Regions from separate parts of the Streptomyces sp. MMBL 11-1 genome, predicted to be linked through region 1. Evidence: riboswitches for the same ligand, from Rfam matches in the RefSeq annotation. Region 1 holds a riboswitch; each other region holds the start of a gene.
What was found. Region 1 has a riboswitch for cyclic di-AMP ahead of PSQ21_RS34570 (transglycosylase SLT domain-containing protein). Riboswitches for the same ligand answer to the same signal wherever they lie in the genome.

Region 1 (6,196 bases):
GGCTCGGCGGCGCGCTCACCGATCTGGAGCAGCGGGGCGTGGACTGCGTATGGGAGACCGAACCGGCCCCCGTGCGACTGCCCGCCGCCACGCCCCCGGTGCGGGTCGGCCGCTTCGACTGGGACCTGCACTCCGGGCAGGTCGCCGCCGACGACGAACTCTGCGCGATCCTCGGCTTCGAGCCCGCCGCCTTCCCGGGCACCGTCGACGCGCTCGCCGGACGACTGGTCCCGGAGGACGCGTACGGACTGTGGGCGCTGGCCCGTCGGACGGTGGAACCGGCCGGGCCGGCCGGGCCGGCCGTCCGCCGGATGCGGCTGCGTGGCCCCGACGGCCGGTCCCATCTGCTGGAGCTGTCCGGCCGCCGTACGCACCCGGACGGCGATGGGTCCCCCGGCCGTCTGAGCGGCTTCCTGGTCGACCTCGGCGCGGGGCCCGTCGTGCCGGAGGCCGCCGACCGGCTGCCCTGCGGCGTCCTCTCCCTCGACAGGCTGGGCCGCATCACCTACGCGAACGGCCTCGCCGAGGAACTGCTCGGCCACCCCGGGGCGGAGCTCGTGGGCCATGTCGTGTGGCAGGCCCTGCCGTGGTTCGGGCACGAGGCCTACGAGGACCACTACCGGGCCGCCCTGATGGCCGACGAACCCGTCCACTTCCGCGCCCGGCGCCCGCCCTCGCGCTGGCTGTCGGTGTCCCTGTACCCGGGCCGCGACGGGGTGACCGTCGTCCTCCGGGCGACCGACCGGCCCGCCTACGCCCCCGGCTCCGTCACCACGCCCGGCCTGGGCATCGGCTCGACCGCCGACCGCTCCTCGGCGCTGTACCGGCCGGTGGCCCTCGCCATCGCGCTGACCGAGGCGGTCACGGCCCGTCAGGTCTCCGCGGTGGTCACGGAGGAGCTGCTGCCGGCGTTCGGCGGCCGTCAGCTCGCCATCTACCTGCTGAACGAGCGCCATCTCCACCTGGCCTGGGAGACGGGCTTCCCGAAGGGCTTCCTCGACCGCTTCGACGGAGTCGGGCTCGACGTCAGCATTCCCGGGGTGGAGACCCTGACCACGGGCCGTCCGATCTTCTTCGAGTCCATGCAGCGCCTGGCCGAGGCCTATCCGGGCATCCCGATCGACGCGGATGTCGGCGCGCGCGCGTTTCTGCCGCTGATCGCCTCGGGGCGGCCCGTCGGTTCCTGCATCCTCGGCTTCGACCGGCCCCGCGGCTTCAGTCCCGAGGAGCGTACGGTCCTGACGGCGCTGGCCGGACTCATCGCCCAGGCCCTGCAGCGCGCCCAGCGCTACGACAGCGAGTCGGCCCTCGCCCGCGGGCTCCAGGACGCCCTGCTGCCGAGCCGGCTGCCCGAGGTGGACGGGGTGGACACCCTGGGGCGCTATCTCTCCGGCACGCAGGGCATGGACGTCGGCGGCGACTGGTACGACGTCATCGAGACCGGCCAGGAACTCGCCCTGATCATCGGCGACGTACAGGGCCACGGCGTCTCCGCCGCCGCGACCATGGGCCAACTGCGCAGCGCGGTGAGGGCGTTCGCACTGAGCAGCCGTGATCCCCAGGAGGTGATGAGCGGGACCAACCGGCTGCTCATCGACCTCGACCCGGGCCAGTTCGCGAGCTGCTGCTACATCGTCCTGGACCCGGTGACCGGAGTGGCCCGCGCCGTGCGGGCGGGGCATCCGCAGCCCGTGCTCCGTCGGCCGGACGGCCGGACGGAGGTGCTGGACCTGCCCGGCGGCATCGTGCTCGGGATCGATGAGGAGGCGTCCTACCCGGTCACCGAGTTGCGGCTCGAACCGGGGGCGATGCTCGCCCTGTTCACGGACGGGCTGATCGAGCGCCCCGGGACGGACATCGACGAGGGGATCGAGCGGCTGCGCGCCACCGTCGAACGGATCGGCGCGGTCCCCCTGGCCGAGACGGCCGACCAGGTCATCGGAGAGGCCCGGGCTGCCATCGACCGCCCCGACGACATCGCGCTCCTGCTCGCCGCCCGGTGGGCCGGGACCCCGGCGGTCCGGCGGCCCCGGGCGGGCCGGGCGCCCGGACCCGACCTGTGGCGCACGTTCGGGAGGCCGGATCCGGGGCGCACGGCGGGCGCCCCGGATCCGGCCTCCTGACGCGTGTCGCGGAAGGCGTCCTGTTTCCGTCAGGCGTCGGCGGCGCGTTCGGCCGGGACGAAGGCGCCGGAGGCCTCCAGCATGCCCTCGCGCTCCACGACCTTGACCCGCTCACGGCCCTGGGCCGCGCCCAGCGCCTGCTCGTGGGCGTCCAGCTTGTGCCAGCCCTCCCAGGTCGTGTAGCGGACCCCACGCTCCTCCAGGAAGGCGTCGACGGCCTCCGGCGCGGGCGTGGCCGGCTCGGCCAGACGGCCGGCGGCACGGTCCTCCAGCACGCAGGCGACCGTCTCGTTGGCATCGCCCTTGGTGTGTCCGATCAGACCGATCGGGCCGCGCTTGATCCAGCCCGTGACGTAGACCGAGGTCATGTGCTCGTCACCGGCGATGACGCGGCCCGCCTCGTGCGGCACGGTGCCGGAGGCCACGTCGAAGGGAAGCTTGGGCAGCTCCTCCGAGTAGTAGCCGACGGCGCGGTAGACGCTCTGCACGTCCCAGTCGGTGAACCGACCGGTGCCCCGGACGTTGCCGGTGCCGTCCAGCTCGGTGCGCTCGGTGCGCAGCGCCACGACCTTGCCGTCGTCGCCGAGGATCTCGACGGGGGACTCGAAGAAGTGCAGGTACAGCTTGTGCGGGCGGTCGCCGACGTCGCGGATCGCCCAGTTCTCCAGGGTCTGCGCGACCATGTTGGCCTGCTTGTTCTCCCGGCGGGTCGCGATGGAGCCCTCGTCGTACTCGATGTCCTCGGGGTTGACGATGACCTCGATGTTGGGGGAGTGGTCCAGCTCCCGCAGCTCCATCGGGCTGAACTTGGCCTGCGCGGGGCCGCGCCGCCCGAACACGTGCACCTCCAGCGCCTTGTTCTCCTTGAGGCCCTGGTACACGTTGTCCGGGATCTCGGTGGGCAGCAGCTCGTCCGCCGTCTTGGCCAGGACGCGGGCCACGTCCAGCGCCACGTTCCCGACGCCGAGCACGGCGACCTTCTCCGCGGTGAGCGGCCAGGTGCGCGGGACCTCGGGGTGCCCGTCGTACCAGGAGACGAACTCGGCCGCGCCGTAGGAGCCGTCCAGCTGGATGCCGGGAACGTCGAGCGCCCGGTCGGCCTCGGCGCCGGTGGAGAAGATCACCGCGTCGTAGAACGACCGCAGGTCGTCCAGGCCGATGTCGTGCGGGTAGCTGACATTTCCGAAGAGCCGGATCTGGGGCTTGTCCAGCACCTGGTGCAGGGCCTTGACGATGCCCTTGATCCGCGGGTGGTCGGGGGCCACCCCGTAGCGGATCAGGCCGAAGGGCGCGGGCATGCGCTCGAAGAGGTCGATGGAGACCCCCGGGTCCTGGCAGACCTCGGATTTGAGCAGCGCGTCCGCAGCGTAGATACCGGCGGGGCCGGCTCCGACAATGGCGACGCGGACGGGGCGTGTCATGGCGTGGTGATCCTTCGGGGCGGGCGAACGCGGGCAGGTACAGCGTACGTCGGAGGTAAGGGTTGGCTTACTAGTCTCCACCGCACACCGTAAGCGATCGCCTCGCGGGCCCCTCGACCGGCCCCGCCTAGAGTGCCCGATTAATCCGTTTTGCTATACCGATATGGTCGATTTGCTTCTTTTGCCTTCATGTTTCCCAAAGGGCTTGTTGGGCCTCTTTGAGGCATTTGCTTGACCCGGTTTTCACCGCCACCGCGAGGGAGTGGTGAGCGTCACGTCCGAGGGGGCGGACGGGGAAGCGGAGGTGTCGGTTCCCTTCCGTGCGAAGAAAGTTGACGCCGTGACGGAGTGGCCCGATCCGGTAATTCCATCACTCGATCTTGCGTGAAAAGGGGAATCCGGAATGCGGGGCTTGTTCTGTTCGGCGTTTCTCGCCTACGGTCACCGTCAATCCGGATGGAACGCCGAATCCTGCCGCCGTCCGGGAATCCGAAACCCACTCACGTACGGCAGGAGCGGGGGACCCAGGTAAGTCGCCGATCCGTCACCGGAACGGCTTGGGGTGAAGCCGCACGAGCGTGCGGCCAGACATCTCCCGTCTGAACCCGACAGCTCACCTCGCAGGCGCCGGAGAGGAAATCCCCCATGCCCGCACAGGGTAAGCACCGTCGTCCCCAGTCCCCCTCGCTGCGCCGCGGCCTGGCCGCCGTGACCACCGGCGGGGCCGTCCTGGCCCTTCCGGTGATCGGCGCCACCAGTGCCTTCGCGGCCCCCGCGCCCGCCGCCGCGCCGCAGCAGGCCGTGGCGTCCGCCCCGGTGTCCGCGCAGGCGAATTCCGTCCTGCGTGCCGCCCCTGCCCAGCATTCCGTGGTGGCCGGTGAAACGCTTTCCAAGATCGCCCGTGAATATTCCGTCAGTGGCGGCTGGGAGAAGCTGTACGAAGGCAACCGGAAGATCGTCGGAGAGAATCCCGACCTTATTCACCCGGGTATCAAGCTGACCCTCGGAATCAAGGCCGAGGCCTCTTCGGGCGACACGGCGGGCAAGGCCGCCAAGGCTTCGCCGTCCGCCGCGCGCGGCGCCGAGGCGGACCGCGCCGACCGTTCGGAGCGCGTCGACGCCGCCCCCGTGGCGAAGGCCGCCCCGGCCGCCGAGAAGGCCGTCACGTACACGAACGACCTCGACGGCTGGATCAAGGAGTCGCTGGCGGTCATGGCCGAACAGGGCATCCCCGGCACCTACGAGGGCATTCACCGCAACATCATGCGCGAGTCCTCGGGCAACCCGGCCGCGATCAACAACTGGGACTCCAACGCGGCCAAGGGCACCCCGTCCAAGGGGCTGCTCCAGGTCATCGACCCGACCTTCCAGGCCTACCACGTGCCCGGCACCTCGACCGACAGTTACGACCCGGTGGCCAACATCACGGCCGCGTGCAACTACGCCGCGGACCGGTACGGCTCGATCGACAACGTCTTCGGCGCCTACTGATCCTCCGTCCCCCGAGGGCCCCGGACCCCAGGTCCGGGGCCCTCGGGCGCGCCAAGAAGTCACCCCCGGGTTTCTCGTGACCCACCGGCAACTACGGCCGGCTGCGTCATCCGGGAGGAACGGGTGTTCCCGGGCCCGCGGTGGTCCGCCGGCCCGGGAACCGTGCCGCGGACTACCGCTCGGCGCGTGCCCCGTTCGGGGCTCCGGAGACGCTGAACTGCGAACCGGGCTCGATCAGTACATGGCCGTCGCGCGAGTCGGTGATCGTCACGTCCGTGAGCGTCGCGTTGCCGCGCGCGCCGCCCATCGCGAGGATGCCGGATCCGTTGTTGGACTTGTCGATCCGGACGTTCTCGATTCTGACGTCCGGCATCAGGCCGCCGCCCGTCTTGAACTGGATGCCGTCATAGGTGGAGTCGACGATGTCCGTGTCGCGGATCGTGACGCCGGGGATCGGCAGGTTCTGCGGGAAGAGAGTGATCGCGCCGAACTCCTGGTCCTCGTTCCAGAAGGCTCCACCGGTGCGGTGAAGGCCGTTGTTGGCGATCAGCGTCCGCCCGGAGAACGGCAGCGGGTCGTGGTCGGTCGCCAGCATGATGGCCGGGTAGTTCATCGTGTCGGAGATCAGGTTGTTCTCGATCGTGTTGTCGTAACCTCCGTAGATCGCGATGCCGTTGGCGCGCCACGGAAGCTGGATGGTGTTGTTGCGGAAGCTGTTGTCGTGGCCGATGTCGACGGACTGGTCCTTGACGTACTTGCTGGACCAGACCGCGAGCGCGTCGTCGCCGGTGTTGCGGAACGACGAGTTGTGGACCGTGGAGTTGCGGGTGCCGTTGGCGAGGTTGATGCCGTCGGCGTAGGTGTTACGGATCCGCATGCCGGTGAACTCGACGCCGTCGCCCGGGTTCCACAGTTCCTGGATGTTGGTGTAGTCGCGACCGGCCCAGACGCCCACGTTGGCGTGTTCGATCCAGACGTTGCTGATCTTCGTGTTCTTGCCGAACCGGCCGTTGAGCGCGACGCCGCCCTCGTGGTTGCCGTCGCCGCCGCGAATGGTGCCGGAGCCGAAGATGGCGATGTCGGAGATTTGCGTGTTGTCGTCGATGTCGAAACCGAAGTTGCCCTCGTGCGGGTGGTTGATCCCGCCCGCCTCGTGCGGCG
Region 2 (6,196 bases), 4.9 Mb from region 1:
GTTCGCGCCGAGCGAGGCCTTGTTCTCGGTGGCGTCCAGGTCGAACATCGCCTGGTCGATGAGGCGCTGCTCGGTGGCGTCGTACCCGACGAGCTCCGGGCCGATCTGCTCGATGACGGCGAGGACGGCCTTCTCGACGCCCTTGCCCATGTAGCGGTTGGGGTCACCGTCGCGAAGCTCAATGGCCTCGAACGCACCGGTGGAGGCGCCGGACGGAACAGCAGCACGGCCCGTGCTGCCGTCGTCGAGGCCAACCTCGACCTCGACCGTGGGGTTTCCCCGGGAGTCGAGGATTTCCCTGGCTACGACGACGTCGATGGACGGCACGAGGCATCTCCTTCTGGGATCTGACACTGGTTGTGCAGGGTCACTGTGGCCTTGCGACACGAGCCTATCGGGCCCGGCCGCGTCGGCCAGCCGACCGCCCGCCTCCTGGGACGAAAAAGGACCCAAGGGCCTGCATCACGGGACAAAACTCTAGAAATCTACTGAGCGGTAACAACAAGAGGTGAACGCATGCGGGTTCACCGGCGCCCGCCGCTCACGAAAAGTCCGGCCCGGCGCGCCGGGGATACGAGCGCGCCGGGCCGGGAAGCCGTGCGAGGAGAAGTGCCGCCGGACGCTTCTCCTCCGGGGAGGAGAGACGGCGGTTACTTCAGGTGGAGCTGCTGACCCGGGAAGATCAGGTCGGCGTCCTTGACGATGTCGTCGTTGAGCTCGAAGAGCTTGCTCCAGCCGCCCTTGACGTCTTCCGCCTCGGCGATGCTGCTCAGCGTGTCGCCGGCCTCGACCTTGTACTCGCCGTCACCCTTCTGGACCTTCTCGCCGGTCGGGGTGGTGACGGTCTTCTTGCTCTCGGCCTTCTTCTCGGCCTGCGGAGCGGTGCGCTGCTCGGAGCGCGTGGTGGGCTGCTCGGCCTGACGCTCGGGCTGCGCCTGCTCGGGCTTGCTCTCGCCGGAGCCGGAGCCGGTGTTCACGCCCGGGTCCACACCGTCGTTGGTGAGGCCGCCCGCGCCGGCGCAGGCCCAGGCGCCCGGACCCTGCATGTCGAGGAGCTTCTCGGCGGTGGCGATCTGCTGGTCCTTGGAGGCCAGGTCGGCACGGGGGGCGTACTGAGTACCGCCGGCGGCGGCCCAGCTGGACTGCGAGAACTGCAGTCCGCCGTAGTAGCCGTTGCCGGTGTTGATGGACCAGTTGCCGCCGGACTCGCACTGGGCGACGGCGTCCCAGGTCTCGACGGAGGCGGCGGAGGCGTTGGTCGCACCCATCAGCGGGACGGCGATCGCGGCGCCGGTGACGCCCGCGAGGGTGGCGATACGGGTGGCCTTGGACGGGCGGCGGTGCTTGCCCTTGCTGTTCAGCAGCATGGAACGAATCTCCTCACCGACGCCTACGAGGTGAGCTGTCGGGTTCGGGCTGATGAGTTGCCCGGTCGCACGGTGCTGCTCGCGACTTCACCCCTAGCCGGCCCCGTACGCCCCCGTCGGTTCGACGAGGCGTCCGGACCCGGCGGCTTACCTGGGTCCCCCGCTCCTGCCTACGGCGCTTACGCGTCTGTTCCCTTCGACCGACGGCAGGATTCGGCGTGACGGTCGACGGGGCCCGCGGTGCGAGCGGCTCCGACCGTAAACACAGGCAACCCCGACATTCAAAGATGGACATAGGGGGCAATCAACCCGAACTCGCCGTGGCCGGCGCACCGTTTCCGCAGGTCGGGGGCGTTGCGCCCGGACCGGCCGGACGAGACGCGCGAGTTGAAGCAAAGAGACCCATGTCTCACTTACGCAAAAGTGGACATAGGTCTCTTAACTACCCGTCTTTTCGGGGTGTTTTCCCGAATTCGATCAGTTGCCGGCGGGCGTCTCGGCACCCGTCGGCGCGGGCCGGTCCGCGCCCTCGTCCGCACCCTTGTCCGTACTCGGGTCAGCGCTCGGATCCAGGCCCAGGTCCAGGTGCTGGCCGGGCAGGATCAGGTCCGGGTCGGAGCCCAGGACGCTCTTGTTCGTCTCGTACAGGCCGGTCCAGCCGCCGGGAAGCTCCTGCGTGTCGGCGATCGCCCAGAGGCTGTCCCCGGGCCGCACCGTGTACCCGTCGGCGGACACCGCGCCGCCGTCCCGCGCGTCGCCGTCACCGCGCGAGGCGTGCCGGCCGGACTCACGGGGACCGTTCTCCTGGCCCGCGTCGGCCTCCTCGGGCGCGGGGGTGCCCCGGTGCTTGCCTCCCTTGCCCTCCCCGCCCGTCGAGGCGTCGGGGGCGGTGGAGGGGTCCGAGGCGTCGGGGGCGCCGGAGGCGGGCGGGGCGGAGGGCGTCACCGAGGAGTCGGAAGCCTCGCTCTCCTTCTCCGCGTCACCCTTACCGCTCTTGTCCGCTTCATCACGCTTCTCACCCTTGGGGGATTCACCGGACTCGCCGGATTCACCGGATTCACCGGTTGTATCCGCTTCGCCGGTCGGCGGGGAGGTCGGATCGGCCGAGGGGTCCGCCGAGGGGTCCGCCGACGGATCGGTGGACGGCGAGGTGCCCGGGTCGACGCCGGGCAGGCCGCCGTCCACGGCGAGGCCGGAGATCACCGCACAGCTGGGCCACGCCTTCGGGCCCTGGTCGTCCAGGACCTTCTCGGCGACGGAGATCTGCTGCGAGCGGCTGGCGAGGTCGGCGCGGGGCGCGAACTCCGTGCCGCCGTACGCCGACCAGGTCTCCTGCGAGAACTGGAGCCCGCCGTAGTAGCCGTTGCCGAGATCGGCGCTCCACATGCCGCCGCTCTCGCACTCCGCGACCCGGTCCCAGGTGGTGGCCTCGGCCGCGTGCGCGCCGCCGGCGCCGAGCAGCGGGATGGCGATGGCCGATCCCGTCACGCCCGCGGCGACGATGAGGGCGGGTGCCTGGCGAGGGCGGCGGTGTCTGCCGTTCGCGGAGCCCATGGGTATGCCTTCCGTGCGACTGACAAGCGAGTGGCCTGAGCGCCGCACAGCGGATTCCGTGCCTGCTTCGGCGCCCAAGTGACGCGTGAGCAAGGTGCGACCGACGCGTCGAACCGTGAACCTAGCGGGACTCGAACGTGTGTCACAAGTCGATGCAGCGCAGATCACGTGAAAGTCACAGAGTTGACACTGTGTCACTTTTTTCGGTCCGGGCACCCGGCTCGAACGCGACCGGAAGGGTGCGCAGTCCACGCATGATGAGCCCGCCGCGCCAGCGCAAATCGCCAGGTTCGCCCGTAAGCCGCAGGTCAGGAAGGCGTCTGAGCAGAGTGGTCAGCGCGGTCTGTCCCTCCAGCCGGGCCAGCGGCGCCCCCAGGCAGTAGTGGATGCCGTGCCCGTAGCCGAGGTGCTGATTGTCACGCCGCGCAAGGTCCAGCGTGTCCGGATCCGTGAACCGCTCCGGGTCGCGGTCGGCCGCCGCCAGCACCACGAGTACGGGGTCCCCGGCGGCGATCTCCTCGCCGCCCAGGGTCAGCGCCTCGGTGGCGTACCGCCAGGTCGCCATCTCCACCGGCCCGTCGAAGCGGAGCAGCTCCTCGATGCCGGTGGCCAGCAGCGCCTCCTCCCCCGCCGCCAGGGAGGCCTCCAGCCGGGCGCGCTGCTCGGGGTGGCGCAGGAGCGCGTAGGTCCCGTTGCCGATGAGGTTGACCGTCGTCTCGAACCCGGCGAACAGCAGGATGAACGCCATGGCTGCCGCCTCGTTCTCCGTGAGGTGCTCGCCGTGGTCGCTGGCCCGGATCAGCCCGGAGATCAGGTCGTCGCCGGGGTTCTCCCTCTTGCGGTGGATGAGTTCGGCGAGGTAGCCGCGCATCTTCTTCACCGACCGGGCGACCCCGCCGCGCGGCCCGCCGCCGTGCCGGATCATCATGCCCGCCCAGTCCCGGAAGTCGTCCTGGTCCTCCTCGGGGACGCCGAGCAGGTCGCAGATGGCGTAGATGGGGAGGGGGAAGGCGAAGTCGTGGATGAGGTCGGCGTTCCCCTTCTCCACGAAGTCGTCGATGAGCCGGTCCGTCAGCTCCTGCACGCGGGGCGCGAACTCCGCGACCCGGCGCGGGGTGAACGCCTTGGACACGAGCCGGCGCAGCCGGGTGTGGTCCGGGGGGTCGATGTTGAGCAGATGCGTCATCAGCTCCGCCTTGCGCTCCCCCGGGATCCCCGTCTTCCCCTTGGCGTGCGGCGACTCGGCGTGGTGGGCCGGGTTCTTGGAGAGCCGCGCGTCGGCGAGCGCCTCCTTGGCGTCCGCGTACCGGGTCACGAGCCAGGCCTCGACCCCGCTGGGCAGCGCGGTGCGGTGCACGGGGCGGTGCTCGCGGAGCCAGGCGTAGGCGGGGTAGGGGTCGGTGGCGAACTCCCAGGTGAAGAGTTCGGGGGCGGCCGGGGCGGTGGAGGTGCGGGGGCAGGCGGGGGTGTCGTTCACTCCTCGACGTTATCGGGCGGGGTGCCGGTGACCGTGCGCGGTGCGGGAGGGCCCGCGTCACCCTCCGCCGCCAGGATCGCGTCGCGGTAGGCGCGGGCCGCGGCGCGCAGGGCGGCCTCCGGGTCGGTGCCGTTCGCCTCGGCGGCGACGGCGAGGGCGAGCAGCTCGTAGCCGATGGTGTCGCCGGTGGGGAGGGGGACGTCGAGGCCCGCCGTACGGACGCGGCTCGCGAGCTTCGCGGCGAGGGCCAGGCCGGGCTGGCCGAGGGGGACGCCTTCGGTGACCGAGGTCCGCTGCTTCTCGATCGCCTTGGTGCGCAGCCAGTGCGCGTGGACGTCCTCGGGGGTCTGGGCGCTCTCGTCGCCGAAGACGTGCGGGTGGCGGTGGATCAGCTTCTCGACGAGGCCGCCCGCGACGTCGTCGATGGCGAAGGGCTCCTCCCCGTCCTCCGGGCGGCCCTCCTCGGCGATCCTGGCGTGGAAGACGACCTGGAGAAGGACGTCGCCGAGTTCCTCGCGCAGTTCGTCCCGGTCGCCGTCCTCGATCGCCTCGACCAGTTCGTACGCCTCCTCGATGGCGTACTTGGCGAGGCCCCGGTGTGTCTTCCGCGAGGTCCAGGGGCACTCCCGGCGGATGCGGTCCATGACCTGGACCAGGTCCAGGAGGCGGGCCCCGGGCAGGTCGTAGGAGCCGGGGAGCAGTTCCAGGTCCGGCATGGCCACCCGGCCGGAGCCGCCGAGCCGGGCCAGGCCGTCCGTCAGACGGCTGTCGCCCTCGCCGCCGACCAGGACGACGACGGTCCGGCCGCCCGCGCAGTCGGCGACCAGTTCGTCGGCGGAGGGTGTGGCGTGCTCGACGCTCACGCCCGCCTCGCGGAGGTAGGGGAGCTGCGGGTGGTCAGGACCGGCGACGAGGACCCGGTCGGCCGCGTGCAGCGTCTGCCAGGCCGGCCAGGACAGCAGGCCGGGCGCGACCCGGTGGCTGGCGGTGAGCAGGACGACGCGGCCGGGGTCGGCGGGGGTCTCGACGGGGGCGTCGGGGGCTTCGGCGTTCACCCTGCGAACCTACCTCCGGCCCCGGGGCTTCCGGCCCGCCGGTTCGGACGTCCGCCAGTTCAGGCGCCCGCCTGGGCGTCCTTCGGCGGGAACTCGGTGACCTGGGTGATCCAGGGCGCGCTGTAATTGCCGAGCTGCATCTTCTGGTCGTCCCAGGTGCCGAAGCGCGGGTTGACGTCGATGTCGAGGGCCTTCGACGCCTTGGTGAGGGCCTCGCCGACGACCTGCTGGCCGGCCGGTGTGCCCAGGTCCGCGCCGAGCGCCTCGGCCAGCTTCGGGAGCTGGACCTCCTGGCGCATGTCGGCGTCGATCTGTTCCGGGGCGACCCAGCGCTGCTGGAGCATCATCGCCTCGAACCGCTCCTCGCCGCCCTGCTGGGCGCGGTTGGCCTGCCGCATCTCCTGGATCTCCTTGCGGGTGACCGTGACCCCGGCGTCCGCGGCGGCGCGGTCGAGGACCCGGCCGAAGATCAGCCCGTGCAGCTTGGCGCGGTTGAGCTGGCCCGACTTGTTCACCAGCTGGGCGGCCTCCGGGGAGCTGTTCTGGGCGTTGCGGACGTCCGCGGCGCGGTCCTGGACCGTCGACACCTCGATCCGCTCTCCGCCCACGACGGCCGCGGCGCCGGGGTGGGACTGGTTGCCGCAGGCCGAAAGGAGCGGCGCGGCGACGAGTGTCGCGGCGAGGACGGCGAGCGCGGTGCGACGACGGCGGTGCAAAGGAGCCTCCCGGGGAGAGTTTGTGCA
Region 3 (6,196 bases), 1.5 Mb from region 1:
CGGCCCTGTGCAGGGCGGCGGCAAGCACGTGGCCGTCACCGGTCTCGGCCTCCCCGTTCTCCCCCACCCACGGGATGGCGGTGACGATCACGGCGTCGCAGGTCCCGTCCGCCAGCGCCTCGGCCAGCGCGTCCCGGAAGTCCTGCGGGGAGGCGGCGGTGGTGAGGTCGATCGGCGGGCGCGGACGCAGCCCCTCGGCGAGGCAGGCGTCGTACGTCAACAGGCCGAGGGATTCGGAGTTGCCGAGGATCGCGACCCGGGGGCCGGCCGGGAGCGGCTGGCCCGCCAGCAGGAGCCCGGCGTCGACCATCTCGGTCACCGTGTCGACCCGGATGACACCGGCCTGGCGCATCAGCGCGGAGACCGTGGCGTCGGGGATGCGGCTGACCGGGACGGCGTGGCCGGGCGGGGTGGATCCGCTGTGCCGGGCGCCCTTGACCACGACGACGGGCTTCACGGCGGCGGTGCGGCGGGCGAGGCGCGTGAACTTGCGCGGGTTGCCGAGCGATTCGAGGTAGAGCAGGGCGACGTCGGTGTCCGGGTCCTCGAAGGAGTACTGGAGGAAGTCGTTGCCGGAGACGTCGGCCCGGTTGCCCGCCGAGATGAACGAGGACAGGCCCGCGCCGCGCCGGTGGAGGCCGGAGAGCAGGGCGATGCCGATCGCGCCGGACTGGGTGAACAGGCCGATCCGGCCGCGGGCGGGCGACTCGGGGGCGAGCGAGGCGTTCAGCCGGACGGACTCGGCGGTGTTGATGATGCCGAAGGCGTTCGGGCCGATGATCCGCATGCCGTACGAGCGGGCCTGGCGGACCAGCTCGCGCTGGAGTTCGCGGCCGTCGGCGCCCCGCTCGGCGTATCCGGCGGAGAGGACGACCAGGCCCTGGACTCCGTGCTCGCCGCAGTCGGCGACGGCCTCGGGGACCCGGTGGGCGGGGACGGCGATGACCGCGAGGTCGACCTGCTCGTCGATCTCGCCGAGCGAGCGGTGGGCGGGGACGCCGTCGAGGGTGGTCACTCCCTCGTCGAAGGCGCGGTTCACCGCGTACGTACGGCCGGTGTAGCCGGAGGCGAGGAGGTTGCGCAGGACGGTGCGGCCCACTCCGCCGGGGGTGCGGCCGGTGCCGATGACCGCGACGGAGCCGGGGGCGAGCAGGCGCTGCACGGAGCGGGCCTCGGCGCGCTGTTCGCGGCCGCGCTGGACGGCGAGGGACTTCTCGGTGGGTTCGAGGTCGAGGGTGAGGTGGACGGAGCCGTCCTCGAAGCTGCGGCGCTGGGTGTAGCCGCCGTCCCGGAACACCTTGATCATTTTGTTGTTGGCGGGGAGCACCTCGGCGGCGAAGCGCCGGATGCCGCGCTCGCGGGCGACCGCGGCGATGTGTTCGAGGAGCGCCGAGGCGACGCCGCGGCCCTGGTGGGCGTCCTGGACGAGGAAGGCGACCTCGGCCTCGTCGGCGGGGGCGGAGGCGGGGCGGCCCTGGTCGTTGATGCGGTCGTAGCGGACCGTTCCGATGAACTCGCCGCCGATCGTGACGGCCAGTCCCACCCGGTCGACGTAGTCGTGATGGGTGAAGCGGTGCACGTCCCGGTCGGATAGCCGCGGATACGGGGCGAAGAACCGGTAGTACTTCGACTCGTCGGACACCTGCTCGTAGAAGCTGACCAGTCGCTCGGCGTCGTCCGTCGTGATCGGCCTGATGCGCGCGGTGCCTCCGTCGCGGAGCACCACGTCCGCTTCCCAGTGATCGGGGTACGCGTGATGCGGACTCTGCTCCGGCGTGGGCTCCATGGGCAAAGCCTACGGCGGGGGCCCCGGTCGCGGAGAGACCGGCGCCCGGGCAGTCTGGGGTGGCCCCGACCCGGGCCACCGGAGTACAGCGCTGCGGACAGGAGGCCGGGCGCACGAGCCGGACAGGAGGCCGGGCACAGCACCACGCACTGCATGAGAGACTGGTCTAGACAACCGTTGATATGTGAAGGGCAGAACCATGGCTGAGCGCCGCGTAAACGTCGGTTGGGCCGAGGGCCTGCACGCCCGCCCCGCTTCCATCTTCGTCCGTGCCGCCACGGCTTCCGGCGTCCCCGTGACGATCGCCAAGGCCGACGGCGATCCGGTGAACGCCGCCTCCATGCTCGCCGTGCTCGGTCTGGGCGCGCAGGGCGGCGAGGAGATCGTGCTCGCGTCCGACGCGGATGACGCCGAGGCCGCTCTGGACCGGCTCGCGAAGCTGGTCGCCGAGGGCCTGGAAGAACTCCCCGAGACCGTCTGACCCACGCGAACCGGCCCTGCCGGATTCGACAGGTGCGAGAGCCGTGAACCCCTTTGAGGGATCACGGCTCTTTCGCTTTCGGGAAAGAGCCGAACAGTCATGACGGGAAAGATCCGCGCATCGATGATCCGGGCAGCGCAGACAATTCCCCGCCGGACTTCTCTCTCCATACGGCTCTTTTGTTAATGGCGAACACGCGCGGTGTTGACGTCATGTTGCGAAGTGCTCACGCGGGGAGCGGGCGCGGTGCGCCGCCCCGGCGGGTACGGGTGGCGCAGCCGGTGGGCCCCGGTGGCGCGTTCCGCGAGCCGGGCGGTCAGCGCCCTCGCCCGCGCCGCGTCGCCGCGCGCCACCGCGTCCACGATCGCGCCGCGCTCGGCCCAGGAGTCGACCGGGCGGGCCGGCTGCTCGACCGCGTACATCCAGGCGATCTTGTGGCGGAGCTGGGTAAGAAGCGCGATGAGTCCGGGGCTGCCGGAGGCCTGGGCGAGGGTCTCGTGGAACCAGCCGCCCAGCGAGCGCAGATCCTCGTCCTCGCCCCGGCGGGCCCGCTCCTGGCCCAGCCTGACCAGTCCCCGGAGCACCTTCAGGTGGGCTTCCGTGCGGCGTTGGGCGGCGCGCTCCGCACCCAGTGGCTCCAGGAGCGTCCGCACCTCCAGGAGGTCGGCCGCCTCCTGCGCGGTGGGCTCGGCGACACAGGCGCCGGCATGCCTGCGGGTGACCACGAAGCCCTCGGACTCCAGCGTGCGCAGGGCCTCGCGGACCGGGACGCGGGAAACCCCGTAGCGGCGGGCCAGCAACTCCTCGGTGAGGCGGCTGCCGCGCTCGTGGACACCGGAGACGATGTCGTCACGAATTGCCGTGCATACCGAATGCGCGGGAATGCGCATGTCCGAACCTCCGCCTTGATCCCCGCGAAACGCGGCCGCCCGACGCCTGTTCCGTGACTCTATGGCAATCTGCCGGAATTTCCGATGGCAGACCGGAATCCATGAATATCCTCGGCCCAAAATCGCCGAAGGCCCCGACGGGTGCCGGGGCCTTCGGGCGGTATCGCGCGGGGCGGGTCAGACGTTCAGACCGTGGGAGCGCAGGTAGCCGACGGGGTCCATGTCGGAGCCGTAGTCGGGGCTGGTGCGGGCCTCGAAGTGCAGGTGCGGGCCGGTGGAGTTGCCGGTGGAGCCGGAGAGGCCGATCTGCTGGCCGGAGGAGACGCTCTGGCCGACGGAGACGCCGATCGAGGAGAGGTGGCCGTACTGGGTGTACGTGCCGTCCGTCATCCGGAGCACGATGTTGTTGCCGTACGCGCCTCCCCAGCCGGCCTCCACGACCGTGCCGGCGCCGACCGCGACGACGGAGCTGCCGGAGGCGGCCCGGAAGTCCACGCCGGAGTGGCTGCCGGAGGACCAGAGCGAACCGCCGGCGTTGTAGCCGGTGGTGACGTGGGAGCCGGCGACCGGGAGGTGGAAGGCGTTCAGCCGGGCGCGCTCGGCGGCGCGGGCGGCACGGGCCTTCTCCTCGCGGACCTCCTTGGCGCGGGCCTCGGCCTTCCGCTCGGCCTCCGCCTTCGCCTTCGCCTTGGCCGCCTTCTCGCGGGCCTCCGCGGCGGCCTTGGCCTTCGCCTTCGCGATCGCCTCGGCCTGCTGCTTCTGGGCGTGGGCCTGCGCGTCGATCTGGTCGGCGAGGGTGGCGTCGAGCGCGACGGTCTGGGTGAGGCCGGTGTCGGCGACCTCGGTGGCCTCGGTGTCCGCGGCGAGGGCCGGGGAGGCCTGCGAGCCGAGGACTCCGGCGGTGGCCAGAGCCGCGATACCGACGGCCCGGGCGCTCCGGCGCGTGAGGCGGCTCGGGGCACGGTGCTTCCCGGTGGCACGGGTGAACGCCATGGAGGGGCTGATCCTTTCCTTCCTTCTCGCCTACCGGGTTAGCTGACGGGTTCGGAGCAGGAAGGTCTCCTACGGATGCCCGCGCCGGTTTCGCGGCACTGGCCTCCGATTCACCCCAGGGACTGCGTGGGTCCCCGGCTCCCCAGGCTCGCGCCTGACGGGGACTCGGCGATGACTGCCCGGCGCCGCGGCTGCGGCATACGGGTGGCGGACAGCCGAGCCGACGCTAGGCGGGGCGGCTTCCCATCACCAAACGGGCCAGGGGATTTGTCGCACATCCCACAGGGCAGACAGGCTGAATGTTCACCAAAAGGGATAGAACGAACAAAGAGGGCAAACAGCAAGGACCCCGACGAACTTCCGCTCGTCGGGGTCCTGTTCGCAGCGGTGTGCCGCAGGTGCGTCAGCCGGTGACGACGGACACCTCTCCGATGCCGAGGGCCCTCACCGGCTCCTCGATCCGCGCGGCGTCCCCCACGAGGACCGTGACCAGCCGGTCGACCGGGAAGGCGCTGACCACGGCGGCGGTCGCCTCCACGGTGCCCGTCTCGGCGAGCCGGGCGTAGAGGTGGGCCTGGTAGTCGTCGGGGAGGTGCTGCTCGACCTGGTCGGCCAGCGTGCTCGCGACGGAGGCGGCGGTCTCGAACTTCAGCGGGGCGACCCCCACCAGGTTCTGCACGGCCGTCTCGCGCTCGGCGTCGGTCAGCCCCTCGGCGGCCAGCGTCCGCAGGACCTTCCAGAGGTCGTCCAGCGCCGGTCCGGTGGACTCCGTGTCCACCGAGCCGCTGATCGCGAGCATGGCCGCGCCGCCCGAGTCGGGGCCGCTGGAACGCAGCACCTGGGCGAAGGCGCGCACCCCGTAGGTGTACCCCTTCTCCTCGCGCAGCACCCGGTCCAGCCGGGAGGTCAGGGTGCCGCCCAGGCAGTACGTACCGAGCACCTGGGCGGGCCAGACGCGCTCGTGCCGGTCGGCGCCGATGCGGCCGATCAGCAGCTGGGTCTGGACCGCGCCGGGCCGGTCCACGATGACCACGCGGCCGGTGTCGTCCGCGGTGATGGGCGGCACCGGGCGGGCCTGCCCGGCGTCGCCCGACCAGTCACCGAGGGTCTCCGCCAACAGCGCGTCCAGGTCGATGCCGGTCAGGTCGCCGACGATCACGGCCGTCGCGGTGGACGGACGGACGTGGGCGTCGAAGAAGGCGCGCACGGCCCTCTCGTCGATCCGCCGGACCGTCTCCTCGGTGCCCAGGCGCGGGCGGGACATCCGGGCGCCGGCCGGGAACAGCTCCTTGGAGAGCTGCTTGGCGGCGCGCCGGGACGGGTTGGCCTGCTCGTGGGGGATCTCGTCGAGGCGGTTGCCGACGAGGCGCTCGATCTCGCTCCCGTCGAAGGCGGGGGCCCGCAGCGCCTCGGCGACCAGCCCGAGGGCCTTGGCCAGCCGGGAGGCCGGAACCTCCAGGGACACCCGGACGCCGGGGTGGTCGGCGTGCGCGTCGAGCGTGGCGCCGCAGCGCTCCAGCTCGGCGGCGAACTCCTCGGCGCTGTGCTTGTCGGTGCCCTCGGAGAGCGCCCGCGACATGATCGTGGCCACGCCGTCCAGGCCCTCGGGCTCCGCCTCCAGGGGCGCGTCCAGGAAGATCTCCACCGCGACGACCTGCTGGCCGGGGCGGTGGCAGCGCAGCACGGTCAGCCCGTTGGGCAGGGCGCCGCGCTCGGGCGCCGGGAAGGCCCAGGGGCGGGCCGTGCCGGGCCTGGGCTGCGGGTGGTACTCCATGGCTACTCCAGTCGCGGCGGCGTCGCTCACTTGTCCGCCCCCTCGTGCGCGTCGGTGCCCTCGGTGGCTGCCGTGCCCTCGTCGGACCCGTCGGCCTCGTCGGCCGGCTCGATGGGTTCGTACACCAGCACCGCCCGGTTGTCGGGCCGCAGGGCGGCCTCGGCCGCCGCGCGCACCTCCTCCGCGGTGATGTCCAGGACGCGGCCCACGGCGCTCAGGGCGAGCTGCGGGTCACCGAACAGGACCGCGTAGCGGCACAGTTCGTCGGCGCG

Region 2: another riboswitch for cyclic di-AMP. It lies ahead of PSQ21_RS12450 (LysM peptidoglycan-binding domain-containing protein); the one in region 1 lies ahead of PSQ21_RS34570 (transglycosylase SLT domain-containing protein).
Region 3: another riboswitch for cyclic di-AMP. It lies ahead of PSQ21_RS27955 (M23 family metallopeptidase); the one in region 1 lies ahead of PSQ21_RS34570 (transglycosylase SLT domain-containing protein).

Annotation. Positions count from the first base shown of each region.
Region 1 is NZ_CP117709.1:7,814,190-7,820,385, forward strand. Features, by position in the region: gene PSQ21_RS34560 (SpoIIE family protein phosphatase) at 1-2,123, shown strand, start outside; gene PSQ21_RS34565 (FAD-dependent oxidoreductase) at 2,153-3,544, opposite strand; cyclic di-AMP (ydaO/yuaA leader) riboswitch at 4,028-4,186, shown strand; gene PSQ21_RS34570 (transglycosylase SLT domain-containing protein) at 4,190-5,035, shown strand; gene PSQ21_RS34575 (CARDB domain-containing protein) at 5,208-6,196, opposite strand, start outside.
Region 2 is NZ_CP117709.1:2,912,053-2,918,248, forward strand. Features, by position in the region: gene eno (phosphopyruvate hydratase) at 1-327, opposite strand, end outside; gene PSQ21_RS12450 (LysM peptidoglycan-binding domain-containing protein) at 651-1,367, opposite strand; cyclic di-AMP (ydaO/yuaA leader) riboswitch at 1,373-1,509, opposite strand; gene PSQ21_RS12455 (transglycosylase family protein) at 1,845-2,921, opposite strand; gene PSQ21_RS12460 (cytochrome P450 family protein) at 3,097-4,398, opposite strand; gene PSQ21_RS12465 (nucleoside triphosphate pyrophosphohydrolase) at 4,395-5,453, opposite strand; gene PSQ21_RS12470 (SurA N-terminal domain-containing protein) at 5,513-6,169, opposite strand.
Region 3 is NZ_CP117709.1:6,265,611-6,271,806, reverse strand. Features, by position in the region: gene PSQ21_RS27970 (bifunctional acetate--CoA ligase family protein/GNAT family N-acetyltransferase) at 1-1,786, opposite strand, end outside; gene PSQ21_RS27965 (HPr family phosphocarrier protein) at 1,986-2,267, shown strand; gene PSQ21_RS27960 (GntR family transcriptional regulator) at 2,450-3,157, opposite strand; gene PSQ21_RS27955 (M23 family metallopeptidase) at 3,335-4,150, opposite strand; cyclic di-AMP (ydaO/yuaA leader) riboswitch at 4,164-4,331, opposite strand; gene PSQ21_RS27950 (M16 family metallopeptidase) at 4,554-5,924, opposite strand; gene PSQ21_RS27945 (M16 family metallopeptidase) at 5,951-6,196, opposite strand, start outside.